4 regions of the Aeromonas sp. FDAARGOS 1409 genome follow, and region 4 is predicted to be linked to each of the others. Evidence: riboswitches for the same ligand, from Rfam matches in the RefSeq annotation. Region 4 holds a riboswitch; each other region holds the start of a gene.
What was found. A riboswitch is a leader RNA that binds a small molecule or an ion and turns the genes downstream of it on or off. The one in region 4 is predicted to bind cyclic di-GMP.
Positions count from the first base shown of each region.

Region 1 (7,042 bases), 1.1 Mb from region 4:
CAGCTCCCCCAGCACGTGCTCGCTGACCGAGCTGAGGCTGGCAACCCGCACCAGCAGATCGTCGTGGACCGAGCCCGGCAGGGCATCGAGCACGGCCGAGGCGGTCTGGGGCGGCAGGAAGGCGAGCAGCACCGCCTGCATCTGGGGGTGTTCGTTGCGGAAGAAGCGGGCCAGCACATCCGCCGGCACCCATTGCAGGCGCTGGATGTCCTGGCTCATCGCATCCCCGTAGAGGCTGTCGAGCAGGCTGCGGGAGAGGCGCTGGCCGAGGGCCAGATCCAGGGTCTGCTCCAGGTATTCCCGGGAGGCGCTGCCGATGCCGCTCTGCTCGCGATACTGGGTGAAGAACTGCTGCAGGGTCCACTTGGCTTCGATCGAGCTCACGCCGGAGAGGCCGGCCATCTTGGAGATGAGGCGCTGCACCTCGTCCCGCGACAGCTTCTGCATCACCTTGGCGGCCGCCTCGGTGCCCATGCTCAGCAGCAGGATGGCGGCCTTCTCGAGGTTGTCGATGTCGATGTCGACCGCGTTCTGATTCAGATTACCGTTGCTCATTGCCGCTCACCCATTGTCTGACCACTTCCGCCACCCGGGCGGTGTCCTTGTCCACCAGCAGTTGCAGGTGCTTGAGCTGGACCTCCAGCTCGGAGCCCGGCTCCGGCAGCGCCTCCAGATCCAGGGAGGAGAACTGGGGCTCCAGCCTGTATTCAGCCTGTTGCAGGCCCTTGCCGGAGGCCGGCACCTCGTGATCCTCATCGCCCTCCCGCCGCATGGCGAGACCGATGCTGGGTTCCTGCTCCTCGTCCGGCTCCTGTCCGGCCTCGGCATCAGGATATTGCTGGGTGCGCACCAGGTGCTTGACCAGGGGACGAATGCCGAAGAACACCAGGGTCAGCCCCAGCAGGCCGCCCACCAGATAGCGCAGGGAATCCTGCCAGTAGGGGGTCTCCAGCCAGCTCGACTCCGGCGGTGTCACCGGCTCGGCACCGGTGAAATCGAACACCTGCAGGCTGATCTGGTCGCCACGGGCGCTGTCGAAGCCCACCGAGCGTTCCACCATCTGGCGGATCTGTTCCAGTTGCTCGGCACTCCAGCCCCCTTTGGGGCCGATCTGCTGATTGAGCAGGATGGAGACGTTCATCCGCTCCAGCCGCCCCTGCTGGTAGCGGGTATGCACTATGGTGCGGCTGTTTTCATACTGCTTGCTGACCTCCTGCCGCTCGGTGCGGGTGTCGTTCTTGGCAGGCTCCTGTGCCTTGTTCTCCTCGGTGGCGGCCTGATCGGTCTGGGGCGCCGTTTCCGGGGGGCGGTTGGAGAGGGCCCCCGGGATGCCGAGGGCCAGGGCATCTATGGTCTTGTCGGACTTGTTGGATTCCTTGGTCACCACACCATTGGGATCCAGCTGCTGCTGGGTCTCCTCCACCGCATTGAAGTTGACGTCTGCGGCGATCTGCACCCGGAAGTTGCCGGTGCCCAGCATGGGATAGAGCATGTCATTGGCGCGTTGGCGGATGTACTGCTCCAGCTTGCGCACGTATTCCATCTGCTGGACGCTCTGCTTGCCGAACCCGGCCTTGTCCCCCAGCTCGGCGCTCAGCAGCTGGCCCGCCTGATCCACCACGGTCACGGCGCCGGGCTTCATGCCGGAGATGCTGCCCGCCACCAGGTTGGCGATCGCCTCCACCTGGCCCGGCTCCATGGATTGCCCGGGTTGCAGATCCAGCATCACGGAGGCGCTGGGCTTCTCCTCGTCACGGCCGACGAACAGGGTCCGCTTCGGGATGGCCAGATGCACCCGGGCACTACGCACCGCGTCGAGGGAGATGATGGTTCTGGCCAGCTCTCCCTCCAGGGCATGGCGGTAGCGCGCTCCTTCCATGAACTCGCTGGTGCCGAGGCCGGTGACATTGTCCAGCCCCTCCAGGCCCGCCGGCATGGCCGCCCGGACCCCCCGCGCCGCCAGCGCCATACGCACGTGGGCCAGCTGGCTCTCCGGCACCAGGATCTGGCCCGAGCTCTTCTCCAGCCGAAAAGGCACCTGCTCCTTCTCCAGCATCTCCATGATGTTGGCGGTGTCGTAGAGCTCCTGCTTGCCGTAGAGGGGCACATAGTTCTTGCTGGAGGTCCAGAGGATCACCACTATGGTGGCGGCGACCACGGCGGCCAGCAGGGCGATGGTGAGGATGGACTTGTTGTCCCGCGACAGGGTGCGCCAGTTGCGCATCCCTTCCTGTACCCGGGCGATCAGGGAGCCGGACGCCCCCGGCGAGGATGATACCAGTTCAGTCATGACCTACCCTCAGAGCGGCATGCGCATGATGTCATCGAAGCCGGTCATCAGTTTGTTGCGCACCTGCATCAGGGCGGAAAAACTGAGGCCTGCCTTCTGGCTGGCCACCATGGCCCCCACCAGATCGTCGCTCTGACCGGCGTCGACGGCGGTCATCAGCCTGGAGGCGATATTCTGCTGCTCGTTAACGCGGCCGACGACGTCGCGCATGGCGTCGCTGAACGAGACGGCAGACGCCTCGTTCGGCTCGATGGAAGGGGTTTGGCTGGCGACTCGCTGCATTTCCTGCATCTGCTGCAGGAGCGTCACCTGTGATGACATCATCTCAATCTTCACTCGGTTATCCCTTAGTTTTGTATCTGCTGCTCGACATCGATGCCCTGCTCGCGCATGGCAGCCAGCTTGTATCTAAGTGCCCGGGTCGTCATCCCGAGGGCCTCGGCCGTGCGTGTCCGGTGACCACGGAAACGGCGCAACGTCTCAAGGACGAATTGAAATTCGGCATACCGCTTGGTCTCGTTGAGCCCCTCCGGGGCCGCGAGCGTCTGCGGCTGCGGGGGATCGGCTTCGGCGGCGTAATGGGGCAGCATCAGATCGACGGCCTGAATATGCAATCCGCGAGCCATAATTAGCGCGCGCTGGATGACGTTATCCAGCTCCCGCACATTGCCCGGCCAGTCGTAGGAGAGCAGCTGCCTGCGCGCACTCTCGCCGAGGCGGTATCCCTGCTGGGGGGCGTGACGCTCGATGAAGTACTCCGCCAGGGGCAGGATGTCGTCCTGCCGCTCCCGCAGGGCGGGCCAGCTCATGGGCAGCACGTCGAGCCGGTAGAAGAGATCCTCGCGAAACGCCCCCCGCAGCACCAGCTCCCTCAGATCCCGGTTGCTGGCGGCGATGATCCGCACATCCAGCGGGATCACCTGGTGGCTGCCCAGCCGCTCGACCTCTTTCTCCTGCAGCACCCGCAGCAGCTTGGCCTGCAGCGCCAGCGGCAGCTCGGAGATCTCGTCGAGCAGCAGGGTGCCGCCCTGGGCCAATTCGAACTTGCCCTGCTGGCTGGCCGTCGCCCCGGTGAAGGCCCCCTTGCTGTGGCCAAAGAGAATGGATTCGAGCATGGCCTCGGGGATGGCCGCACAATTGATGGCCACGAAGGGTTTGGCCGCCCGGCTGGACATCTCGTGGATGTAGCGGGCCAGCCGCTCCTTGCCCGTCCCCGACTCGCCGCCGATGAGGATGGTGGCCGAGGTCTTGGCCGCCCGCCTGGCGAGCTGCAGCACCTGCAGGCTCTGGGGGGAGGTGGCGATCAGGTTGGGGATGGCCTGGCGCAGGCGCAGGGCCCCCCTGACCACATCGAGGATCTGTCGCTGGCTGAAGGGCTTGATGATGTAGTCGATGGCGCCGGCCCGCATGGCCTCGGCCGCCAGATAGGCCTGGTGCTCGTTGACCAGGATGACGCAGTCGGTTCCCGCCAGCGTCTGCACCATGGCAGGCCCGGCCTCGGTCATGACCGCCATGTCGAGCAGGATGAGATCGACGCAATGGTTCGAAATAAATTGTTTGGCCTGCATCACAGAATCCAGACAGGAAATTCGATAGCCGGCATTCAACAATATTTGCCCAATATGGTTTCCATTTGATGACCGTGGGGACACAAATAATAAATTCGCATGGGTTTCAATATCGACCGATATTGAATTTTCCTTGATAGAAATATCAGAAACCATATTATCTCGAACCTGTGATTGCACATGAATCAATCAACAGAACTGACACCTGAAAATTAAGACATACAAAGACAGAGCGGCGCTTCTTAATTGAGCACCTGCCCTATATCTGCATAAAAACAAGGCGAGAATCATGGCCTTGGCAACCCCGCTATCATTAGCATCAATGCTGTTAGACCGGAGGCTTTGCGTCCTGACTTTTCAGTACAGTTTGCCTTTATCATGCGACGACCCGTATTTGGATGGCATGGCTTTGTGATCCTTCAAGCCATGAGACACATCTGACACTTTTTATATTTTATGTTCACTGTCAGTCTGTGTCGCGTCAAAAGCCGTCACATCATAACGGCTTTATATGACAATTCAAGCAGGTATACGGAATAGTATCTTCCTACCGGCAAGAAATAAGGCAATTCAACTTCAGCCCAGGGTCCCAATCACCTCGACCCGCAATTCTTCCGGAATCTCGTTATAAGAGAGCACTTTGAGCCCTTTCGAGAAGGAGCGGGCATAACGGGCGATCAGAGGCCTGAGCTGGGGCATGACCACCAGCACCGGGGCATGGCCCTGCTGCTGCAACTGCTCCTTCACCAGCGGCATGTTCTGCTGCAACTGCGCCAGCAGCTGGGGATCCACCGGGAAGCTGTCCAACTGGATCTTGCCCTGCTGCTGTGACTGGCTCATGGCCGTCAGCAGGGTCTGCTCCAACCGGTCATCCAGGGTGAAGGCCTCCAGCACGTCGCGGGACCCTATCGCCTGTCTGACGATCTGGCGCTTCAGTGCGCAGCGCACATCGGACGCCAGCAGGACGGGATCCTTGGTCAGCTCGCTCGCATCCAGCAAGGTGGTGGCTATGGTGCGGATGTCGGTGAGGCTGATCTGCTCCTTGAGCAGCTGGCGGAAGACCCGCAGTTGCTGCATCTGGGTCAGGGCCAGGTTGAGCTCCTCCGCCAGCCGGGGAGACTGGGTGGCGAGATGCTGGCCCAGCTTGCCCACCTCGTCATGGCCGAACAACCCGTCGAGCTGCTCCCTGAGCAGCTTGCTGGCATGGGTGGCGATGACGGTGGCGGAATCCACCACCGAGTAGCCCAGGTTGAGGGCCTTGGCCTTGTTGTCGGGGGAGATCCAGACCGCGTTCATGCCGTAGGCGGGATCCTGGGTCAGCTCGCCGTCCAGGGCACCATAGGTCTCCCCGCTGCTGATGGCCATCAGCCGCTGGCAATCCACATTGCCCGAGGCCAGGGCGATGCCGGAGAGCTTGATGCGGTACTGATCCGGCTGCAGTTGCAGGTTGTCGCGCACCCGGATCTCGGGCAGCAGGAAGCCATACTGTTCGGAGAGCGTCTTGCGTATGCCGCGCACCCGGGCGAGCAACTCGGCCCCCTTGTCCGCCTCCGCCAGCGGCACCAGCCGGTAACCCAGCTCGATGGCGACGCTGTCCACCGGGGGCAGATCCTGCCAGTCCAGCCCCTGGGGCTCCGGCTGCACCATCTGCCGCGTCAGCGCCTCGGCCGCATCCAGCGCCGGATCCGCCACCCGGCGCTTGCTGACGCTCCAGCCGGTCCAGGCCAGCACGGCGGCAAAGCTGAGGAAGGCCAGCATGGGCATGCCGGGCACCAGGCCCAGGATCAGCATGATGGTCGCCGCCGTATAGATGACCCTGGGCGAGGCCAGGATCTGCTGGCCGACCTGATCCGACATCTCCCCCTCGTCACTCACGCGGGTGACTATGATGGCCGCCGCGGTGGACATCAGCAGGGAGGGGATCTGGGCGACCAGGCCGTCACCTATGGTGAGCAGGGCATAGATACGGAACGCATCGGAGACCGGCAGGGAGTGCTGGAAGATGCCGATGGCCAGCCCCCCCACCAGGTTGATGATGAGCACCAGCAGGCCGGCGATGGCATCACCACGGACGAACTTGGAGGCCCCGTCCATGGCGCCGTAGAAGTCCGCTTCCCGGGCGATCTCTTCCCGCCTTGCCCGGGCCTGGTGCTGATCCAGGGTGCCCGCGTTGAGGTCGGCGTCGATGGCCATCTGCTTGCCCGGCATGGCGTCCAGGGTGAAGCGGGCGGAGACTTCGGAGATCCGCTCTCCCCCCTTGGTGATCACCACGAAGTTGATGATCATCAGGATCACGAAGACCACCAGACCCACCACGTAGTTGCCGCCGATCACCACCTCGCCGAAGGCCTGGATGACCTTGCCGGCAGCCTCATGCCCCTCGTGACCGTGCAGCAGCACCACCCGGGTGGAGGCGACGTTGAGGGACAACCGCATCAGGGTGGCGACCAGCAGCACGGTCGGGAACACGGAGAAGTCGAGCGGTCGGCGCGCCGAGACCGAGACCAGCAGCACCAGCACCGCCAGCACTATGTTGAAGGTGAACAGGGCATCCAGCAGCCAGCCGGGCAGAGGCAGTATCATCATCGCCAGGATGGCCAGCAGCATCATGGGGATAGCTGTATAGGATTGGGTCAATACACGCCAGTTCACAACTTACCTCTCAGGTTGACGTAACTCGGGCGGCACGTGCAAGGGAGCAAGGGGGTTGGGTTTCCTGCCCTTGCCAGCCTCATAGGCCCGTAGCTGCAATACATGGTTCAATACAAAGGCGACCGCGGTGTAGAGACCCGCCGGCACTTCCTGATCCACCCGGGTGGAGTAATAGATGGCCCGGGTCAGCTCGGGCAGGCTCATCACCATCTTGTCGTGCTGCCTGGCCACCTCGCGGATCCGCTCCGCCATGCCGTCCACCCCCTTGGCGATCACATAGGGGGCGTTGGCCCGCTCGGGATCGTACTTGATGGCCACCGCGTAATGGGTCGGGTTCACTATGATGACGTCGGCCTGCGGCACCCGCTGCTCGATGCGGGCCCGCGCCAGCATGCCCTGCACCTGCCGGATCCTGGCCTTGATCTCCGGGCGGCCCTCGGTGTTCTTGTGCTCGTCCTTGACCTCCTGCTTGGTCATCTTCAACTGCTTGTTCAGAGACCAGCGCTGATAGGGCACATCCAGCACGGCGATC
Region 1 covers NZ_CP077395.1:892,896-899,937, forward strand. The annotation lists gene fliGL (lateral flagellar motor switch protein FliGL) at 1-555, opposite strand, end outside; gene fliFL (lateral flagellar M-ring protein FliFL) at 542-2,290, opposite strand; gene lfiE (lateral flagellar hook-basal body complex protein LfiE) at 2,300-2,626, opposite strand; gene lafK (lateral flagellar response regulator transcription factor LafK) at 2,638-3,900, opposite strand; cyclic di-GMP riboswitch class I at 4,153-4,240, opposite strand; gene lfhA (lateral flagellar biosynthesis protein LfhA) at 4,435-6,510, opposite strand; gene flhB (flagellar biosynthesis protein FlhB) at 6,514-7,042, opposite strand, start outside.
Region 1: it holds a riboswitch for cyclic di-GMP, as region 4 does, so the genes downstream of both, lafK (lateral flagellar response regulator transcription factor LafK) here and gbpA (N-acetylglucosamine-binding protein GbpA) in region 4, are expected to answer to the same signal.

Region 2 (7,042 bases), 1.6 Mb from region 4:
CCTTCGGCCGCTTCGCCGGCGAGCACGGCGGCACCCTGGCGCCCCAGATGCAGGCCTCCGCGGATCTCATCGCCCACACCGAGCGGCTGTTGGCCGGGGTGTTCGGCACCTCGTCCGCCCGTCTGGTGCTGGCCTCGGCCCTGCAAGGGCGCAACATGCAGCTCGAGGAGATCGCCACCATAGTGGACGAGGCCTCGGACGTGTTCCGCTTCAACCGCGGCCTGCTGCAGGGGGCCATCGAGCACATGGGGCAGGGGATCTCGGTGGTGGACAGGGAGCTCAGGCTGGTGGCCTGGAACCGGCGCTACATAGAGCTGTTCTCCTATCCCCCCGGCCTCATCCAGGTGGGGCGCCCCATCGAGGAGATCATCCGCTACAACGCCGGGCAGGGGCTGTGCGGCGCGGGGGACGTGGAGGCCCAGGTGGCGCGTCGGGTCGCCTTCATGAAGCGCGGCAGCCCCCACATCTCGGCCCGGGAGCGCCCGGACGGCCGGGTGATCGAGATGCAGGGCAACCCCATGCCGGCGGGGGGCTTCGTCATGACCTTCACCGACATCACCCCGTTCCGGGCGGCGGAGCGGGTACTGCGCGAGGCCAACGAGCACCTGGAGGCGCGGGTGGCCGAGCGTACCCACGAGCTCTCCGAGCTCAACCGCCAACTGCTGCTGGTAAACCAGCAGGTGGAGCGGGCCAACCAGTCGAAGAGCCGTTTCCTCGCGGCGGTGAGCCACGACCTGACCCAGCCTCTCAACGCGGCCAAGCTCTTCACCTCCTCCCTGCTGGAGATGCTGCCCCCGGAGGACGAACCGGCCCGCATCGCCCGTCACATCGACGACGCCCTGGGGGCGACCGAGGATCTCATCACGGATCTGCTGGACATCTCGCGCCTCGAGGCGGGCAAGTTCAAGGCCAAGAAGCTCGACTTCGCCCTGAGCGACGTGCTGGGCAACCTCAAGGCGGAGTTCGGGGTGCTTGCCCAGGCCGGGGGGATTCAGTTCTCCGTGGTGGAGAGCAGCCTCGCCGTCTACAGCGACGTGCGCCTGCTGCGCCGGGTGCTGCAGAACTTCCTCACCAACGCGTTTCGCTACAACCCGGGGGGCCGGGTGCTGCTCGGCTGTCGCCGCATGGGGGACAAGGTGCGCATCGAGGTGTGGGACAACGGCCCCGGCATCCCGGAGGGCAAGCAGGAGGCGATCTTCGACGAGTTCTCCCGCCTCGACCACTCCCGCACCGCCAGGGAGCAGGGGCTCGGCCTCGGACTCGCCATCGCCCGCGGCATCTCCCAGGTCCTGGGTCACCAGCTCTCCCTGCGCAGCTGGCCCGGAGCGGGATCCGTCTTTGCCATCACCCTGAACCTCGCGACCCGGCCGGTGACGCCGAGCCAGGTGACGACCCCCGCCCAGCGGGACAGCCAGCTGGAGGGGGTGAGGATCCTCTGCATCGACAACGAGGAGGACATCCTCATCGCCATGGCGTCCCTGCTGGGGCGCTGGGGCTGCGAGGTGCGCTGTGCCCAGAGCCTGGCCCAGGCAGAGGAGATCATCGGCGACGGCTTCCTGCCCGCCCTGGTGCTGTCTGACTATCACCTGGACGACGGCAAGACGGGGTTGCAGGCGCTGCATATGATCCGGCTGGCATATGGCAACGAGATAGGCGGCATCATCATCAGCGCGGATCGCAAGAGCGAGCTGCAGGCGCAGATCCGCGAACACGGCTTCGGTTATGTGAGCAAACCGGTCAAACCCCTCAAGCTGCGGGCCCTGATGAACAGCCTCTTGCTGCCGGTACAGTGACGGCATTCACATTATCGCGCATTGGGTGGTGATTTTTTAAAGGCCGTTTCGGCGCCATGAATGGGGTTTTTATCGCCATGTTGCCGGCCTTTTCCCCACCATGTCGGACAAATGAGTCCCTGTTGATGTCACTTCTGTCAGGTGGCGCGAAGGCGTCTCTCCTTTATAGTCATTTGGCGATTATTTTCATCGCAAACCAAGTTGTGCAAAAAAGGCAAACCGGGCGAAAGCCCGGGACGCAAAGCTTCCGGTCTAAGGGTCAGCGAACCTAGGATAGCGGGGCCACCACAGGTTGTATCGTCCATGGGCCAAGCCATGGTGGCGATGTTGTCTGCGTTACCTGTCAGGTTGCGTTGCCTTTTTCGTTGTTCATTCCAATAACGAAATAAGGAAATTCAATGATGTTCAGTCCAAAACATTCCCTGCTGGCGCTCCTGGTCGGGGGCCTCTGTGCCGCTCCCGCCTTCGCCGCCGCCCCGGGCAAACCCACCATAGGCTCGGGCCCCACCAAGTTTGCCATCGTCGAAGTCAATCAGTCCGCCTCGGCCTACAACCAGCTGGTGACCGTTCACAAGGACGGTGCCCCGGTCAGCGTGACCTGGAACCTCTGGTCCGGCGACGTGGGCCAGACCGCCAAGGTGCTGCTCGACGGCAATGAGGTGTGGTCGGGCCCGGCGTCCGCCGCAGGCACCGCCAACTTCAAGGTCACCAAGGGGGGGCGCTACCAGATGCAGGTGGCCCTGTGCAACGCCGATGGCTGCACCCTCTCCGACAAGAAGGAGCTGGTGGTGGCCGACACGGACGGCAGTCACCTGGCCCCGCTCAATGCGCCCCTCCAGGAGAACAACAAGCCCTACGCCAACAAGTCCGGCAAGGTGGTGGGGGCCTACTACGTGGAGTGGGGTGTCTATGGTCGCAAGTTCACCGTGGACAAGATCCCGGCCCAGAACCTGACCCACATCCTCTACGGCTTCACCCCCATCTGCGGCGGCAACGGCATCAACGACAGCCTGAAAGAGATCTCCGGCAGCTTCGAGGCCCTGCAGCGCTCCTGCGCCGGTCGCGAAGACTTCAAGGTCTCCATCCACGATCCCTGGGCGGCGATCCAGATGTCCCAGGGCAACCTCAGCGCCTGGGATGAGCCCTACAAGGGCAACTTCGGCAATCTGATGGCGCTCAAGCAGGCCCGTCCGGACCTCAAAATTCTGCCCTCCGTCGGGGGATGGACCCTCTCCGATCCCTTCTACTTCCTGGGTGACAAGACCAAGCGCGACACCTTCGTCGCCTCGGTCAAGGAGTTCCTGCAGACCTGGAAGTTCTTCGACGGCGTGGACATCGACTGGGAGTTCCCGGGCGGCCAGGGGGCCAACCCCAACCTGGGCGGCCCGAACGATGGCGCCACCTATGTGGTGCTGATGCAGGAGCTGCGCGCCATGCTCGACGAGCTGGAAGCCGAGACCGGTCGCCAGTATGAGCTCACCTCGGCCATCAGCGCCGGCGGCGACAAGATTGCCAAGGTGGATTATCAGGCGGCCCAGCAGTACATGGACCACATCTTCCTGATGAGCTACGACTTCAGCGGCGCCTTCGACCTGAAGAATCTGGCCCACCAGACCAACCTCTTTGCCTCCAGCTGGGATCCGGCCACCAAGTACACCACAGACAAGGGCGTCAAGGCGCTGCTGGGTCAGGGGGTGGCGCCGGGCAAGATAGTGGTCGGCGCCGCCATGTACGGCCGCGGCTGGACCGGGGTGAGCGGCTACCAGGCCGGCAACCCCTTCACCGGCACCGCCACCGGACCTGTGACCGGTACCTGGGAAAATGGCGTGGTGGATTACCGCGACATCGTCAACAACCGCATGGGCGCAGGCTGGGTGCAGGGTTATGACGAGGCGGCCGAGGCCCCCTATGTCTTCAAGGCCGGCACTGGGGATCTCATCAGCTTCGACAACGATCGCTCGGTCAAGGCCAAGGGGCAGTACGTGCTGGCGAACCAGCTCGGCGGTCTGTTCGCCTGGGAGATAGACGCGGACAACGGCGACATCCTCAACGCCATGCACGAGGGGATGGGCCACGGCGAGGGTAGCCTGCCGCCGGTCAACAAGCCGCCGGTGGCCAATGCCGGCAGCGATCTGAACGCCACGGGCCCGGCCGAGGTGACCCTCAACGGCAGCGCCTCCCACGATCCGGAAAACGGCGTGCTGACCTACGGCTGGAAGCAGGTCTCCGGGCCCCAGGCGACCCTGCTCGATGCCACCCAGGCCAGGGCCCGCGTGGTGCTGGACGCCGTCAGCGCCGACATCAACCTGGTGTTCGAGCTGACCGTGACCGACGATCAGGGCCTGACCGCCAAGGATCAGGTGGTGGTGACCAACAAGGCACCGCAGCCGAACCTGGCCCCCGTGGTGACGGTTCCGGCCACCGCAACCGTCGAGTCCGGCAAGCAGGTGAGCATCCAGGCCAGTGCCTCCGATCCCAACGGTGACACCCTGAGCTATCAGTGGAGCCTGCCAGCGGGTCTCACCGCCACCGGTCAGAACAGCGCGACCCTGGTGGTCACGGGCCCGAGCGTCACCAGCGACACCGCCTATGACCTGACCCTGGTGGTCACCGACGGGGCGCTGGATGCCAGTGCCACCACCCGCCTGACCGTCAAGCCGGCCAGCACCGGAGGCGGCTGCAACGCGACCGATCCGGATGCGGCCACCCATCCGGCCTGGAACGCCAGCACCGTCTACAACACCGATAACAAGGTGAGCCACAACCAGCTGGTGTGGCAGGCCAAGTACTGGACCCAGGGCAACGAGCCGAGCCGCACCGCCGATCAGTGGAAGCTGATAAGCCAGGTACAGCTTGGATGGGATGCAGGGGTTGCCTACAACGGCGGTGATTTCACCAACCACAATGGCCGCAAGTGGCAGGCCCAGTACTGGACCAAGGGCGACGAGCCCGGCAAGGCCGCGGTCTGGGTCGACAAGGGGGCAGCCAGCTGTAACTGATTGCCATCGCAACGGGAATGGGGCCTGGGCCCCATTCTTCCCGCCGACGCTGTACCGGCAGGGGCCATCCGCCCCTGCCATTGCAACCAGAGTGTCCGAGCACTCATTCCCTATGAAGGACATATCCCATGAAGAATCAACACCCCCTGTTGCGGGCGGGCGCCCCCCTGCTCGGCTGTGCGCTGCTGGCACCGCTCGCGATGGCGCAGCAGAGCAGCACGACGGGCGCGTTTCGCAAGGACAACAGCGCCCCCCAGATCTACAGCCAGGAGGGGCTGGTCAACCATTTCGCCCAGCAGCTGCCCTTGGGGGCGACCTTCGCCCCGCGGCTGATCGCCCGGGACGCCGAGAATGGGGATCTCAGTGCCCGCATCAGCCAGAAGAGCGGGGTCAATACCCAGGTGCCTGGCAACTATGTGGTCCAGTATCAGGTCAAGGACGATGGCCTGCCCGCGGTGGATGGCTTCAAGGGATGGGGGAGCACCACTACCACCTTCTCGCTGCTGGTCACCGTCTATGACCCGGAGCGGGAGCATCCCGTCAACCAGCTTGCCCTGGGGGCGCTCTGGGACGAGGGGCCCGTCATCAACAATAGCCTCCTCATGGCGGTGGGGGGCGAGCTGAGCCGTACCCTGTGGATCCCGGGTTCGAACCTGCCGCTGCTGGGGGATCGGCTGTCCATCCGGACCTTCCAGGTGAAGGAGGGGGTCTGGGGTGGCAGCAACCGCCAGTTTGCGCTGCGCCTCACCGATCCCGACAGCGGCGAGGCGCTCTATGACGGGCCCCTGGCCTTCAGCAGCGGGACCACCTTCACCCCCAGCGCCCCCATCCCGGTGCTGGCGGGACGGGATTACCACGTCACCCTGCGCTATCTGGCCGGTACCGGCCAGCAGGGCTTCAAGCGCAACGAGGCGGGGCAGTTCTGGCTCGGTGCCGAGGGAGTGCAGGAGCAGGCGCTCTATCCCTATGCCCAGGTGCTGGCCGATCCCGCCAACCGGCTCGCGTTCGACCCGGGTTTGAGCCGCCCGCTCAAGGAGAAGCTGCTGAGCAGCGCGGGGGGCGAGGAGGTGCTCCACATCCGCAAACTGCCGGGGGCCGAGGCCAGGGTGTTGAGCTACGCCATCGCGGATCCGGCACTGGCGACGCTCCAGATCCAGCCGGGAGAGGAAGAGGACAGGCTGGTGCTGAGCGGGCTGCAGGAGGGGGAGACCAACCTGGCGATCCTGGCCAACGGCGAACCGGTCGATCTGGTGCGCCTCGTCGTCACGGCGCCCAAGGTGGTGAGGCTTTCCTACAGCTACATCGCCTTCCCCGGAGAGACCCAGACCCACCTCTGGGATGACGGTGCCCTGATCCAGCGCGACATCGGCCGCCGCTACGCTCCCTACAACATCCGGCTCAGCTGGGTCGACAACGGCGTGCTGGTACACGAGTGGGACAGGGACGGTGACGGCGACTCGTACGAAGGGGATCGCTCCGAACAGGAGGCCCCCTTCTCCGAGGGCTGGATCCCGAACCAGGGGCAGGTCTTCTCCAACCTCTATGTGATCCGCAGATACAAGGATCCGGCGCGGGCATGTGGCGGGGCCGGGGCAGGGTCGTCCATGGGCATGGGGCCGGACGACGCGCCTCCCCGCGCCGGTTATCGCGCCGCCTGTCCCGGCAACGCCACCGAGCTGGGCCAGTCCCTGACCCTGGCCCACGAGCTGGGCCACAACCTGGGGCTGTGGCACGCCAAGGACACCGATCCCAATGGCGCCGCCAACCTCATGTATGTCGGTCGTCAGGAGGGGATCTTCTTCGCCCCCCAATGGCGGGTGATCCACCAGACCCTGAGCCGCCGAATCGCCGCGGGGGATCCCGGAGTGAGCGAAGACGGGGCCCCTGACCAGAACCGATGAGCGTCATGGGGCGATGACAGGTTCTGGATGGACCTTTCCTCCCCGGCACCGCGACTCACCTCCGAAGAGGGGGGCAAGGCCGAGGCGTTGCCACCCGCTTCATCAGGCTTACCACAACAGGGCATGTGGACATGCCCGCCACAATGAGAACCATAACAATGAAAAAAACACAGCTAGCCAGCCTGATCCTGACCGCCCTGGCGAGTGGCCCCCTGTTGGCCGCCGTCCAGGCTCCCGCGTCCTTGCCCTTCAATACCCAGCCACCGGTAAACGAACTGCAAGGCTCCCTGGCGGCGCAGGTGCAATTCGCCCAGAGCCAGATCCTGCCGGCCCATGTCGCCGAGGGAGA
Region 2 covers NZ_CP077395.1:443,186-450,227, reverse strand. The annotation lists gene I6L39_RS02085 (PAS domain-containing hybrid sensor histidine kinase/response regulator) at 1-1,793, shown strand, start outside; cyclic di-GMP riboswitch class I at 1,997-2,083, shown strand; gene I6L39_RS02080 (glycosyl hydrolase family 18 protein) at 2,195-4,792, shown strand; gene I6L39_RS02075 (immunoglobulin-like domain-containing protein) at 4,921-6,693, shown strand; gene I6L39_RS02070 (M66 family metalloprotease) at 6,846-7,042, shown strand, end outside.
Region 2: it holds a riboswitch for cyclic di-GMP, as region 4 does, so the genes downstream of both, I6L39_RS02080 (glycosyl hydrolase family 18 protein) here and gbpA (N-acetylglucosamine-binding protein GbpA) in region 4, are expected to answer to the same signal.

Region 3 (7,042 bases), 280 kb from region 4:
CCCTGGGCTTCGTGGCCGCCCAGCAGGAGAAGTACGGTCAGGCGACCAAGTACTTCGCCGACGCCATCGCCACCGGCGGCCTGCCGCCCCCGGTGGCCCAGCAGGTGCGCTACAACCTGGCCCAGCTCTACATGGCCGAGGGGAACTTCAAGGGCTCCATCAGCACCATGAAGGAGTGGTTCGCGAACCTCGGCAAGGACGAGAAACCGACCCCGCACGCCTACATCACCCTGGCCAACGCCCATGTGCAGCTCAAGCAGTACCGGGAAGCCATTCCGGCGGTGGACAGCGCGATCAAGCTCTCTGCGGGCAAGGCGCCTGAGTCCTGGTACCTGCTGAAGATGGCGGCCCACTACGAGCTGAAACAGTACAAGCCGGCCACCGAGGTGCTCACCGCGCTGGTCGACCGCTATCCGGAGAAGAAGAAGTACTGGACCCAGCTGTCGGCCATGCATATGCAAGCGGGCAACGATGGCAAGGCGCTGGCGGCGCTGGAAGGGGCCTACAACCTCGGCATGCTGACCGAGGCGGCCGAATTGCAGCGTCTGGCCAACTACCTCGCCTTCGCCGGCATTCCCCACCGCGCCGCCCGCGTGATGGAGAAGGCCATGAAGGAGGGGACCATCGAGAGCACCGCGGCCAACTACAAGACGCTCGCCAACTACTGGCATCAGGCCAAGGAGCTGGACCCGGCCATCGACACCCTGGCCAAGTCCTACAAGCTGGCCCCCAATGCCGAGCTGCAGCTCAAGATGGCGCGCATGATGATCCAGAGCAAGCGCTACCAGGATCTGGTGGCCTTCGCCGCCAAGCCTGCCGCCAACGCCAGCGGCGAGCAGCGGGCGGATCTGAAGTTCCTGACCGGGGTCGCCTATTTTGAGCAGCAAAAGCCCAAGGAGGCGCTCAACGCCTTCACCCAGGCCGCCCAGAATGGCAACGTCAGTGGCCGCGCCACCCCCTGGATCAGCTTCCTGAAGGAGCAGCAGGGCGGCGCCGTCACTCAATAAACCGGCACGCCATGGGCAAGAATCCGCCCATGGCGACTGCCCATTCACAATGGGGTTCGCCCCGCAGATTGCCTTGGTGGCAATTGGCCGCTCTTCGGAGCGGTCTTTTTTATGGCCCCCTGCCCTTTTCACCCCTCCCCTCCTTACACAGGGCGCAAAAAAAATCCGGAGCCTGGGCTCCGGATTGGGTCGTTGCGTTGAGAGGGGATTGCCCCCTCAACCTGTCATCAGTAGTTGCACACCAGCTTCCAACTGCCGTCACCCGCTCTGAGTGCGCTGCTGGTACAGCAGCCGGGACAACTCAGTAGTTGCACACCAGCTTCCAACTGCCGTCATCCGCTCTGAGTTCGCTGCTGGTATAGCAGCCGGGACAACTCAGTAGTTGCACACCAGCTTCCAACTGCCGTCACCCGCGCTGAGTTCGCTGCTGGTACAGCAGCCGGGACAACTCAGTAGTTGCACACCAGCTTCCAACTGCCGGCACCCGCTCTGAGTTCGCTGCTGGTACAGCAGCCGGGACAACTCAGTAGTTGCACACCAGCTTCCAACTGCCGGCACCCGCTCTGAGTGCGCTACTGGTACAGCAGCCGGGACAACTCAGTAGTTGCACACCAGCTTCCAACTGCCGTCACCCGCTCTGAGTTCGCTGCTGGTATAGCAGCCGGGACAACTCAGTAGTTGCACACCAGCTTCCAGCTGCCGTCGCCCGCCTTGGGTTCGCTGCTGGTCCACCAGTTCGCCTGCCAGACCCCCTTGTTGTGGGTCATGCGGTCGGTGCCGTTGGCGTGATCCCCGCGTGGCCAGGTCGGATAGGCGTTGTAGTCCGCCGGGTTGACGTTCTGGCTGGCGCAGGTGGTGCCACCGCTGCCGCCGTCCCCCCCACTGCTGCCCAGCACCGCCTCGGCCAGGGCCGGGAAGTCGGACTTCAGGCCTATGGTCTGGCTGCCGGCAATCAGGCGCATGCCGCTCGGCACGCCGGCGGCCGGCAGGTAGTAGGTCATGGCCACTTCCACGTCGGTGCCCGGCGCCCAAGCCTTCCAGGCCGGCAGCGTCAGGGCCACCTTGTGGAAGTCCTTCTCGCTCGCGATGCCGTCCGAGTTCTGGTTGCCGCCGCTCTCCACCACCTTCAGCCCCATGCCGCTCTGGTCGGTGATGGTGTCGGAGGTGGAGGTGGGCACCAGGAACTCGATGCGGGTGCCGCCCGGAATGGTCTGGGTCGACCTGTTGGTGAGCTTGAGGGTCGGGTTGATCGGGTAGTTGGAGTCCCCTTCCTTGAAGCCGGAGAGGCTCACGCCGATGTCGAGCTGGGCGGCCGGAGCCGGCAGATCATTCTGCTTCAGGGCCGCCTTGTCGGCCTTGCTGAACTTCTCGTAGGCGAGGCTGGTGAGGGTGCTGCCCATCACGTACTCGTTCTTCGCGGCATCGAAGTCATAGTCCCCCGCCATCTCCCAGAACATGACGCCGCCCAGGCCGCGCTTGACGATGTAGTCGAGCTTGTGACCCATGGACTCTTCATCTTCGGTGGAGAGGAACACCTTCTTCTGCTCGTTCCAGAGCCAGGGCGCATGGGCCTTGTCGTCGTAGTAACGCACATACTGGCCTTGCATCACGTGGGCCGGGTTGTTGGGATCCAGACCCCAGGCCTGACCGTAGCTCGGCAGAGTGGTGATGCCGAGGCTGGCCGCGTGCTCCAGGTTCTTGGCGTGCCACATGGGCACGGCGCCGCCGCCTATCTCCTTGCCGTTCTTGTCAAGGTCGTGCCAGATGTTGTCGATGCCCACCGCCCCGTTGCCGCAGGGGATGGTGCTGCCACCGGTGCCCGGCTGGCAATCGCTCTGGCTCGGCAGCGCCGCCTTGCCACCCAGGCCGTGGGTGCCACCGGTGACCCCCTGCCAGCCGCGGGTGTAATAGGGCACCCCTATGTTGATCTTGCCCGCCGCCAGGGCGCCACGAAAGTAGTGGGCCGCCCAGGCGGAGTTGAGATAGCCGATGCCGCCAAACTGGGCCTGGGTGTAGACCCCCCACTGGGCCAGCTCGGGATCCGCCTTGTTGTCGAACAGGGCGGCGTTGTGGCCGACGAAGTGGTTCCAGGCACCGTGGAAGTCATAGGTCATCAGGTTGACGTAGTCGAGGTACTGGGTGACCTGGAAGTTTTCCATGCCGCGCAGCAGGTAGGCCGAGGCCGGCGAGGCGATGGTCAGCATGTACTTGCGACCGTCCTCGGTCCCGGCGCTGTCGAGCTTGTTGCGCAGGGTCTTCATCAGCACTTCATAGTTCGCAAAGAGCTTGCCGCGACACTGGTTGGAGAGCGGGAAGTCGTTGGGGTTGCCCGCATCCTTCATGGAGGTGGGGTACTCGTAGTCGATATCCACCCCATCGAAGCCGTACTGGCGGATGAAGCCTACGGCCGAGTCAGCAAAGGCGTTGATGCCGGCGGTGTTGACCGAGCAGTCGCCCTTGGTGGTGGCGGCGTAGAAGCCGCGGGTATCGGCCCAGCCCCCGACGGAGATGAGGGTCTTCACGTCCGGGTACTGCTTCTTGTACTTGGACAGCAGGTTGAAGTGACCCTGATAGGCGAACTCCGGATCCATCTCGGCGCCCGGCACCCCGTTCCAGGTCAGCTTGGTGGCGGCGTCATCCACCTTGATGGTGTGGCTCTGCTCATCCACCGCCGCGAAGGCGTAGTTGATGTGGGTGATCTTGTCCCAGGGGATGTCGCTCACCAGGTAGGCGGGCAGGCCGTTCTTGCCGGTGCGCCAGGAGGTGAAATAGCCGATGACGCGGCGGCCGTGGTCATCCCCCATGCACTCGCTGCCGTCGGCGCGGTAGATCTGGCGCACGTCGCAGGAGAGGTTGCCGCCGGTGGGGGGCAGCGCGGCCTCTTCCACCTGCACATCGACCTGGGCCGACTCCCCGGAGAGATTGGTCTTGTCGGTCGCCACCAGCTTGAGACCGGCCAGCCCCTTGCTCTGGGGCGTCCAGCTCAGTTGCCAGGGAGCGCTGGTGTCCTCGCCCACCTTCTGGCCATTCACGAACAGCTCGACCCTGGCGACGTCGTCGTTGGCGTCGGTGACATTGCCGCTCACGGTGAGGGCACGGCCCAGAGTCACCCTGGCACCGGCGGCGGGGCTCGCGATGCTCGCCCTGGGCGCCTCGGGCGCGACCACGGCGGCGACCTTGAAGCTGGAGTCCGCCTCGCTCAGCACCTTGCCGTCCTTGTCCAGCGCCCGAGCCTTGAGGGCGTGATTGCCCACACCGACGGCAGACCAGCTGGCACTCCAGGGGGAGGCGTTCGCCGTGGCAACCAGGGTGCCGTCGACCAGGTATTCCACCCGGGCGAGCGCCGTGACCGGGCCGCTCAGGGTGACCGCCAGCGCGACGCTTGCCCCTTCGCTGACGCTGCTGCCCACGGCAGGGGAGCCGATGGCGACGACCAGGGCCGGTGGCGGCACTTCGCCGCCATAGAGCCTCCACGCATCTGCCCAGACCACGCCCACCCCGGGGGCATAGTGGTAGGGCGAGGCGCCGCACCAGCCGGAGTAGGGGAATTCCTTGCATTCATAGAGGGCGCCTGCGTTGCTGACGATGTCGCCAGCCTGGTAGGCGGTGCCGGCCTGATAGGCGGGATAGGCGGCCTGCGCCCAGGCAGGGACGGCCGCAAGGGCGACCAGCATGGCGAGCCTGCTGGGCCTCAAGATCTGTTGCATATTGTTGTCATCCTTGTTTTGTCTTGGCTTCAACACCGGGAAAAGCGCAATCGCAACAGGGAACAAGGGAACGACAACAGGCCATGGACGGGCCACAGACCCTCAAGTCACCCTGGGTAACCCCGCTGTCTGGCCCACGTGGGTCAGATCGGAGGCTTTGCGTCCCGACATCGCTGCCGGTTTGCCCTTTGCCTGGGTTCCGTGAGGAACAGCCCGAGTATAGGAAGCAAGTGACAACGGCTCAATCTTTATTCTCGAAGGAAAATATGTGAATGCCGGCGGCTTCACACTTTTCACCCACCGGACAAATAACAAATAACTCATCAATATCAAACTGTTAGCCATGTCAAAAAATGGCAGATGGGCTCCTTTGTCTCCTTATAATGTGCGCTCCCTCACTGGTCAGAGCAGCCAGAAATGTGACAATGCGCGCCCTTGGCCAAGAGGCCAAGGCTATGGAAACACTGGCAAAAATAAAAAAAGGAATCCCCATGAAAGGAACACCTACCCTGCTGTCGCTGGCAGTGGGGCTCGCCCTCGCGTCCCCGTCTCTCCATGCCGCGGGCTTCAGTTGCCCGGCCGACAGTGCCCTCACCCCCATCCCCGCCATCCAGGGCAGCGGCGACAAGAGCCCCCTCGTCCCTGACGATCAGTTCGAAAGCCCCGGCAGCGTCTCGGTCAGGGCCGTGGTCTCCGCCCTTGGCGAGAGTCTCAACAAGGGCTTCTACCTGCTGGATGTGCAGGGGGACGGCAACCTCGAGACGTCGGACGGCATCTTCGTCTACCTCAATGACAAGAACTTCGCCAGCAAGTACCCGGACATCCAGCCGGGCGCCCTGGTCTGTCTGGAGGCCAAGGTCGAGGAGTATCATGGTCACACCCAGCTCAAGCCCCTGTTTGATGGCAGCACACCGCGCCTGACAACCCTGGCCCAGGGCGCCGCCCCCGCCCCCGCCGCCACGGCACTGCGGGTGCTGGAGGGGGAAACCCTGGCCCGGGCCCTGGAGCGTCACGAAGGGATGCGGGTGCGCCTCGATGGGGGCAGCGCGCTCAAGGTAAGCCGCAACTTCAGCTACGACTATGCCGCCCGGCGCAACAACCTGGTGCTCGCCCACGGCGCCCCGCTGATGAAGCCGACCCAGCTCCATGTGGCGAGCAGCCCCGAGGCCGTGGCGCTGGCCGAGGCCAATGCGGGCAACCGCGTCTTCCTCGAGTCGGACTTCAAGGCCGCCAACGGCAAGCTGCCCTGGTTGCCCGCCTGGGAGCCGGAGCAGGGTTACCTGCGCATCGGCGATGCCCCGGTCAATCTGGAAGCCCTGGTGGGTTACAGCCATGACGAGTACCGCCTGATAGTGCCCAAGGATCAGCGCATCACGGCGGGGGATCTGCTGCGCACCGACGAGAACGACCGCCAGGGCGCACCGGCCCGCGCCAATGGCACCGACCTGCGCATCGGCAGCTTCAACGTGCTCAACTATTTCACCAGCCACTCCAGCGTGGGGGGCGCCCTCAACGTGCTCTGCGCGGATCAGGCGGACGCGGACAGCGCCAAGGGCTGCAACCGCGGCGCCAAGAGCCTGGAGGAGTTCCAGTTGCAGCGCGCCAAGATCGTCAGCGCCATCACCGAGATGGACGCCGACCTGCTCGGCCTGATGGAGATGGAGAACAACGGCTTCGACGAGCACGCCGCCCTCCACGATCTGGTGGAGAGCCTCAACACCCGGCAAAAGGAGGTGAGTAAGCACTACGCCTTCGTCACCCTGCCCAAGGCCCTGCTCACGGAGGATCGCTTCTTTGGCGGCGACGCCATCATGGTGGCCATGATTTACCGCCCCGCCCTGCTCACCCCGAGCGGCGATGCCAGCGTGATCCAGCTGCCCGAGCAGCGCTACACCACGGGCGGCGTCGCCAGGACTGCCGGCCAGCGTGACTCCCTGGTGCAGCGCTTCACCGTAACGGGTAGCAAGGATCCCCTGACCCTGGTGGTCAACCATTTGAAATCCAAGGGTTCGGGTTGCTACGAGAACGGGGATGGCAAGAGCGAGCCTGCGGATCTGCAGGGCAAGTGCACCGAGTTTCGGGTCAGCGCCGCCAAGGTGCTGGGGGAGGCGGTGAGCAAGCTGCCGGGCCAGGTGCTGCTGGTGGGGGACTTCAACTCCTATGCCAAGGAGGATCCCATCCGGGTGCTGACCGACTATGCGCCGGCCAGCAGCGATCGCAAGATCCGCTCCGCCTCCCACACCTTCCTCGGCGAGCAGGCGTATGAGCCCATCGGCCAGGAGGTGGGCAAGGGCTATGGTCTGGTGGACCTGAACGTCAGGTTCAACC
Region 3 covers NZ_CP077395.1:2,296,771-2,303,812, reverse strand. The annotation lists gene I6L39_RS10970 (lipopolysaccharide assembly protein LapB) at 1-1,007, shown strand, start outside; gene I6L39_RS10965 (glycosyl hydrolase family 18 protein) at 1,679-4,681, opposite strand; cyclic di-GMP riboswitch class I at 4,827-4,910, opposite strand; gene I6L39_RS10960 (ExeM/NucH family extracellular endonuclease) at 5,206-7,042, shown strand, end outside.
Region 3: it holds a riboswitch for cyclic di-GMP, as region 4 does, so the genes downstream of both, I6L39_RS10965 (glycosyl hydrolase family 18 protein) here and gbpA (N-acetylglucosamine-binding protein GbpA) in region 4, are expected to answer to the same signal.

Region 4 (7,042 bases):
CGGCTGCGGCAAGACCACCTTGCTGCGGATCATCGCCGGGCTGGAGCAGGCCGACAGCGGCAGCGTCATCATCCGCGGAGAGGATGCATCGGATCTCCACGTGCGCGATCGCAACGTCGGCTTCGTGTTCCAGCACTACGCCCTGTTCCGCCACATGACGGTGTTCGAGAACGTGGCGTTCGGCCTGAGGGTCAAGCCGCGCGCCGACCGACCGAACGAGGAGGCCATCCGCGCACGGGTCAAGGAGCTGCTGGATCTGGTGCAGCTCAGCCACGTGGCCGGACGCTATCCTACCCAGCTCTCCGGCGGCCAGCGTCAGCGGGTCGCCCTGGCCCGCGCCCTGGCGGTGCAGCCCAAGGTGCTGCTGCTGGACGAGCCCTTCGGCGCCCTCGACGCCCAGGTGCGCAAGGAGCTGCGCCGTTGGCTGCGCGAACTGCATGACGAGCTGCACGTCACCAGCCTGTTCGTGACCCACGATCAGGAGGAGGCGCTGGAGGTGGCGGATCGGGTGGTGCTGATGAACGCCGGCAAGGTGGAGCAGATAGGCACCCCGGCCGAGGTCTATGACCAGCCCGCCAGCGCCTTCGTGCACAGCTTCCTCGGCAGCGTGAACCTGTTCCGCGGCCGGGTGGCCGGGCAGGGGCTCGGCATCGGCGAGCAGCAGCTGGGGGGCCCTATCCCCTCCCACCTGGCGGAGGGGAGCGCGGCCATCGCCTATGTGCGCCCCCACGAGCTGGAGATACTGCCGGCGGACGCCCCGGGGGGCATTCGCGCCACCATCACCCGACTGCTGCCCATGGGGCCGCGCATCCGGGTGGAGCTGCGTGGTGACGGGGAGACGGGAGGTGCCCATTACGAGGCCGAGCTGAGTAAGGAGGCCGCCCGGGCCTTCGCCCCCGGCCAGGGGGTACGTCTGGTGGCCAGGCAGGCACAGCTCTACCCCGACTACCAGATTTGAGGGCGCGCCGCCCGGCGCGGCCCCCCTTCAGGCTTGCAACCGTGCAATGATCCCGGCAATCCATAACAAGAGGACGGTGGCCCGAGCCACCGCCACTCAGCGCAGGAGGCGATGAGGTGAACTTTCAGCAGTTGCGTATCATTCGGGAGGCGGCACGGCGGGATTACAACCTGACCGAGGTGGCCAATGCCCTGTTTACCTCCCAGTCCGGGGTCAGCCGCCATATCCGCGAGCTGGAGGAGGAGCTGGGGCTGGCGCTCTTCATCCGCTACGGCAAGCGGCTGCTCGGCATGACGGAGCCGGGCAAGGAGCTGCTGGTGATCGCCGAGCGCATCCTGGGGGACGCCGACAACATCCGCAAACTGGCGAGTACCTTCGCCAACCGCGACTCGGGCCGGCTGCTGGTGGCGACCACCCACACCCAGGCGCGTTACGCCCTGCCCCGGGTGGTGAAGGCGTTTCGCGAGCAGTTCCCCCTGGTGCAGCTGGAGCTGCGCCAGGGCAGCCCGGAGGAGATAGTGCGGCTGGTGCAGACCGGCGAGGTGGACATCGGCATCAGCAGCGAGCAGCTCGACAAGAGCGAAGGGGTGGTGGCCTTCCCCTACTATCGCTGGCACCACAACATAGTGGTGCCGGAGCAGCATCCCCTCACCGCCGAGCGGGATCTGACCCTGGCGGCCCTGGCCCACTGGCCCATCGTCACCTACCAGGCTGGCCTCACCGGTCGGGCACGGGTGGACGAGGCCTTTGCCGAGGCGGGCATAGTGCCGCAGATCCTGCTGACCGCCCAGGACTCCGACGTCATCAAGACCTATGTCGAGCTGGAGATGGGGGTGGGCATACTGGCGGACATGGCGTTCGACCCCCAGCGGGACAAGGGGTTGGTGCAGCTGGACGGCAGCCGGCTGTTCGCGCCGCACACCGCCTGGATCGGCCTCAAGCAGGGGCAGTTCCAGCACAACTTCACCTGGCAGTTCATCCAGCTCTGCAACCCCGAGCTGGCGCTGGCGGAGATCCAGGCCAGGGCCATGAGCAACGAGCCGCTGGTCGACTACCAGATCTGAGCGCTTTGCCGCGTCCGAAAAAACAGGGAGCCATTGGCTCCCTGTTTGCTTATCCGCCTCTTCCCGGTTCCAGAGACAGGCTAGCGGCCGCTCTGGGGGCCCAGCATGCGATACAGGGTGCGATCCCCCTTGATCCTGTGGTGGTAGAGGGCGGCCGCCACGTGCAGCAGGACCAGCGCCGCCAGCGACAGGCAGCCGACGCGATGGACGCCGAAGAAGAAGGCGTTGACGTCGGGGTCATCGATGGGGTTGGCGACCGGGTAGAGCCAGAACAGGGAGTAGCCCTGCTCCAGCATCAGGAAGCCGCTCAGCAGCACCACACACATCAGGCTGTAGAGCAGGGCGTGAGCCAGCCGGGCGGCGGGGTGGTGCCGGGTCCGCTCCTCGGGCAGGGGGGGCCGCCAGTGCCGCCAGCCCCAGCGCAGCAGGAAGAGCGGGGTGATCAGGGTCGCCATCGACATGTTCAGCTCAGACAGAAATTGAAACAGCCTTGGGTGGCTGTCGATCACCAGGTGCATCAGGTAGCCGGCCAGGGTGGCGTAGAGGATGACGGCGGCCATCAGCCAGTGCAGCAGGCGGCTCAGGGGGTCATAGTAGTCTTTCGTCATGGGATGTTTCCGAGAGGGCCACGGCGGCACGAGGCCGCGGCAGCCAGGATGACAGGCACAAAAAAGAGGCCGCTCGGGCCTCTTCTGCTTGCGGGGGATCAGTTCACCAGGGTCCAGGCATCCTGCCAGTTGGTGCCCACGCCGGGCTCATACTGGGTCGCGGTACTGGTCCAGATGGTGCACCAGCCGCTGTAGGGGTAGGGCTTGCACTGATAGATCCTGCCGTCCTTGGGCTGCAGCACCTTGGTGCCGGCCTGATAGGAGGACAAGCCTTCCGGGAAGCGGTACTGGTAGTCGCCACCGCTGGCCGGATCCTTGAACATCAGATCCAGGGTCTGCTGCAGGGGAGCGCCGCCCGCCTTCGGCTTGCCCTCGATCACCAGCTGGTGATGACCCGTGCTCAGGCCGCCGACCTCCATGGTGAAGCTCTGGCTGCTGTCCTTGATGTCGGCGCTGGTCTGGCCCTTGGCGGCGCCGCCGTGGTCATACAGGGTGTTGGTGACCGCGAGATCCCCCTCGGCCGTGACGGTGAAATTCAGGGTGACCTTGCCGTTGTCGAGCAGGTATTCGCTCTCCAGGCCGCTCACGCTGATGCTGTCGCTCACCGGGGGTTGCTGCTGCTCGAGCTGGACCTCGACCCGCTGCAGGTTGCTGCCCGCCTTCAGATAGACGGGGTTCTGGCCGTAGACCGGGTTGAACTGGCCATCGCTGCCCTGCTGACCGGCGCGGATCTGGCTCTGCTCGGCGTTGATCCTGGCGGCCAGATCGTGGGCCCAGTTGTTCTTCTGACCCTGCTCGGCGGAGCCTATGGTCAGCACTGTCTGCAGATCGGTGCGCTCGCCGTTGGCGTCGAATACCCGGGTCCTGGCCTTGTCGCCGACCGCCAGATCGGTGGAGGGGTAGATGGTCCCGCCCTGGCTCCAGGTCAGCGGCGGCTGGGTACCGCCATCGAACTGGGCGTCGATGAGGTTGTAGAAGCTGTTGGCGGTATCGCCCACCTCCCAGACACCGAGGATGACCTGGTAGCCGGTGCGCGCCGGCAGGGTGCATTGATGGGTGACCTGCTTGGGCGGCTGCACCATGCCCCCGTCGATGACGCAGAATGGATTGAGATCGAAGGAGTCCCGGGTCAGCGGCTGATTCGGGTTCCACTCCTGCTTGGTGAGGTAGTAGCGCCAGTTGCGGGTGACGTGGTTGGCGGTGAAGGTCCAGCCGATGGTGAAGGGACCGGCCTGCACCTGGCGCTTGGTCCAGCGGTCGCTGGTCTGGGCGTTGAGCTCACCAAATTGCGAGTGGCCGGCCGAGGCGATCTGGCCGTCGGCGGGGCCGCCATTGGGGAAGCCTGACGGCGCCTCCAGGCTCTGTGGCTCCCACTGGATGGCGCCGCACTGGCTGTTGCCACCCGTCTTGCACAGATAGTTGCGCGACTCCGGCTGGCTGATGTAGCCGTGGGCGAGCACGCCGCCACTGGCCAGCAGCGCCAGCGCCGCCGCGAGGTGATTGAGTTTGATAGTTGCTGCCATACATTCCTCTGTTCGGTGATGTGGGCAGTCAAGTTGGCAGGGGGAATACCCCGTGACACACCTGAGTGTGGCAACCCCGCTATCCTGGACGTCATGTCTTTAGACCGGAGGCTTTGCGTCCTGGCCTTTCAACCAGTTTGCCAAATGACTACAAAAAGGGTCATGTGCCGCCAATGGCGACCCCTCATCATGACTATATTTTGTTAAAAAATTAAGTGTAAAAATTGACAGGTCTGTCTCATCGGAGCACCGCAATCCGGGATGCCGTCTTCCCGGGGGCTGTTCTTCGGGGCTTGGGGGAGACAGCCCGTAGCGGGCTCTCAGGGGGTTGATGAGGGTCTGTCCCCTGTCAGCCAGGCTGACAGGGGACGACGAGGTGCCACGTCAGTGGCGTGGCTGAGGGGTGACCCTGTGTGTGGACGAGGAGCCCTGAATCGGTCGTGGCGCCAGATCCGGGGCTGTGCTGCCCAGTCTGAACAGGGCCAGGCGCTCGTCCAGACTGCGGGAGAGTCCGGCCAGCAGTTCGCTTTCCCGGGCCAGCTGGGAGGCGGCCTGGGACATCTCGAGCGCCGAGTCGTTGATGCCGCTGACGTTGCGGTTCATGTCCTCCGCCACCATGCTCTGCTGCTCCGCCGCCGTGGCGATCTGGGTCGCCATGTCGCTGACGTGCTGGATGTGGTTGACGATGAGGGAGAGATCCTGACCCGCCTTCTCGGACTGGTTGACACTGCTCTCCGCCAGTTTCCGGCTGGCGTCCATGGCGCTGGCGGCGGTGACCGCCCTTTGCTGCAACTGGGTGATGGTGCTCTGGATCTCCTCGGTGGAGTGACGGGTCCGACTCGCCAGCTGGCGTACCTCGTCGGCCACCACGGCGAAGCCGCGTCCCTGTTCGCCGGCCCGGGCCGCCTCGATGGCGGCGTTGAGGGCCAGCAGGTTGGTCTGCTCCGAGATGGCGCTGATGACCGCCGTCACCTCGCCTATCTGCATCACCCCCTCCTTGAGCTGGTTGACCTGCAGGGTGGCCTGCTCCACCTCGGTGGCCAGCGCCTGGATGCCGTGCACGCTGGCATGGACATCCTGGTTGCCGAGCCCGGCCTCGCTGGTGGCGTCCTGGGTGTCCCGTGCCGTGTTCTCGGCGTGGCCTGCCACGTCGGAGATGGTGGTGCTCATCTCGTTCATGGCGGTGGCGAGCTGGGCCAGCTGATCCCGCTGGCTGTTGACCGCCTGGTTGGTCTGCTCGGCGGAGGCGGCGATGCGCAGGGCGGCATCCGCCACGTTGCGGGCGCCCTGGCTCGCCTCCAGCAGGGCGTGACGAATGGCATCCAGCCCCTGGTTGGTCGCGCTGGCGACGGCCCCCAGTTCATCCTTGCCGTGCACCGGGATGCTCACAACCAGATCCCCGGCGGCCACCCGGGCCATGGCCCGGTTGATCTCGGTGAGCGGGGTGACGATGGAGCGGCTGATGGCCAGGCCCAGCAGCCCCATCAGCAGGATCACCAGCAAGGTGGCCCCGCCCATCAGCCGGTACTGGGACCAGATGGTGGCCTGGATGTCCTGCAGCAGCACGCCGGAGCCCAGGATCCAGCCCCAGGGCTGGTAACCGGCCACCAGCGACATCTTCTGGGCCGCCTCGCCGGAGGGGGAGAGCCACTGGTACTCCAGGCGCCCGCTGCGGCCACCCTTGCCCAGATCCACCATGCGCTGCCAATGGGATTCGGCGGGCGTCCCGCCCATCTGCTGGCCGACCAGCTCCGGCTTGGCGGGATGCACCACCACGTGGCGGTTCTCGTCCAGCACGAACAGGTAGTTGTCCCCGTCAAAGCGCATGCTGTCGAGCATGGCCTTGGCCTGCGCCTGCGCCTGCTCCGGGGGGAGGGTGGCGGCCAGGGTCTGGATCCGGCTCATGGCCAGATCCAGCACCGCCTGCAGCCTGGCTTCCCGCTCGCTCATCAGATTGCGATGCAGGGCACTGGCCGAGATGAACAGCAGTGCGAGGAAGCCGATCAGTGCCAGTGAGAGCAGCAGCATCAGCTTGCGACTCACGGCGATATCACCGAGCTTGAACATAGTCTTTTCCTTACTTTCCCATGCGGGTCTGGTTATGACCGGTCTGCCGGCCGGACCTGATCGTTTTTATTGTTAACATCCATTTAACTTTCAAAGGGTTGTGATGGCTGGTTGCCAATTGGGCGTGCCGGCATCCAGTATAGCCAGCAGACAGCAACCCCCGCTTTTGGTAGCGTGATGACGCGCATCCCGTCGCACAATTTGTCCGCTCTATTTGCAAGAAGTGTGAATGAGTCGGCATCTCACCAAAAAGGAGTGGGCGCCCCCGTGGCTGCCCCATAACAAGAGGGAAGTTATGAGTTCCATTGCCAGGAATTATCTCAACCGGCTCAACGCCGACTACCTGCAGGTGCACAGGCGCAAGGAGGATCTGTTCTGGTCCACCTACATGGGCACCAGTGACGATCAGGCCGGCTTTACCGCCGCAGAGCAGGCCTACAAGGCGTTCTGCGCCGATCCGGCGCGCCTGCCGGTACTGCGTGAAATGCTGGCCCAGGCCGAGGAGGCCGAGCTCAGGCGCGGTCTGGGGGGCTGGATCGCCTTCTTCGAGTGCAACGTCATCGAGGATCCTCAGGCTGCCGCCCTGATGGACGAGCTGGTGGCCGCCGAGGCGGAGCTCTTCGCCCGTCGCAAGGGGTTGAGGCTGACGCTGCTGGACGAGCAGGGTCGCCAGGTGCCCGGCAGTCTGCCCGCCGCCAGCACGGCGCTGGCCGCCAGTAGCGACGAGGCGGTGCGCCAGAGTGCGCTCGCCATGTTCCACACCCTGGAGCAGTGGGTGGTCGGCAACGGCTTTCTCGAGGTGGTGGCCCTGCGCAACCGCTT
Region 4 covers NZ_CP077395.1:2,020,802-2,027,843, forward strand. The annotation lists gene I6L39_RS09690 (sulfate/molybdate ABC transporter ATP-binding protein) at 1-958, shown strand, start outside; gene cbl (HTH-type transcriptional regulator Cbl) at 1,075-2,022, shown strand; gene I6L39_RS09700 (cytochrome b) at 2,103-2,630, opposite strand; gene gbpA (N-acetylglucosamine-binding protein GbpA) at 2,729-4,153, opposite strand; cyclic di-GMP riboswitch class I at 4,220-4,305, opposite strand; gene I6L39_RS09710 (methyl-accepting chemotaxis protein) at 4,538-6,220, opposite strand; gene I6L39_RS09715 (M3 family metallopeptidase) at 6,516-7,042, shown strand, end outside.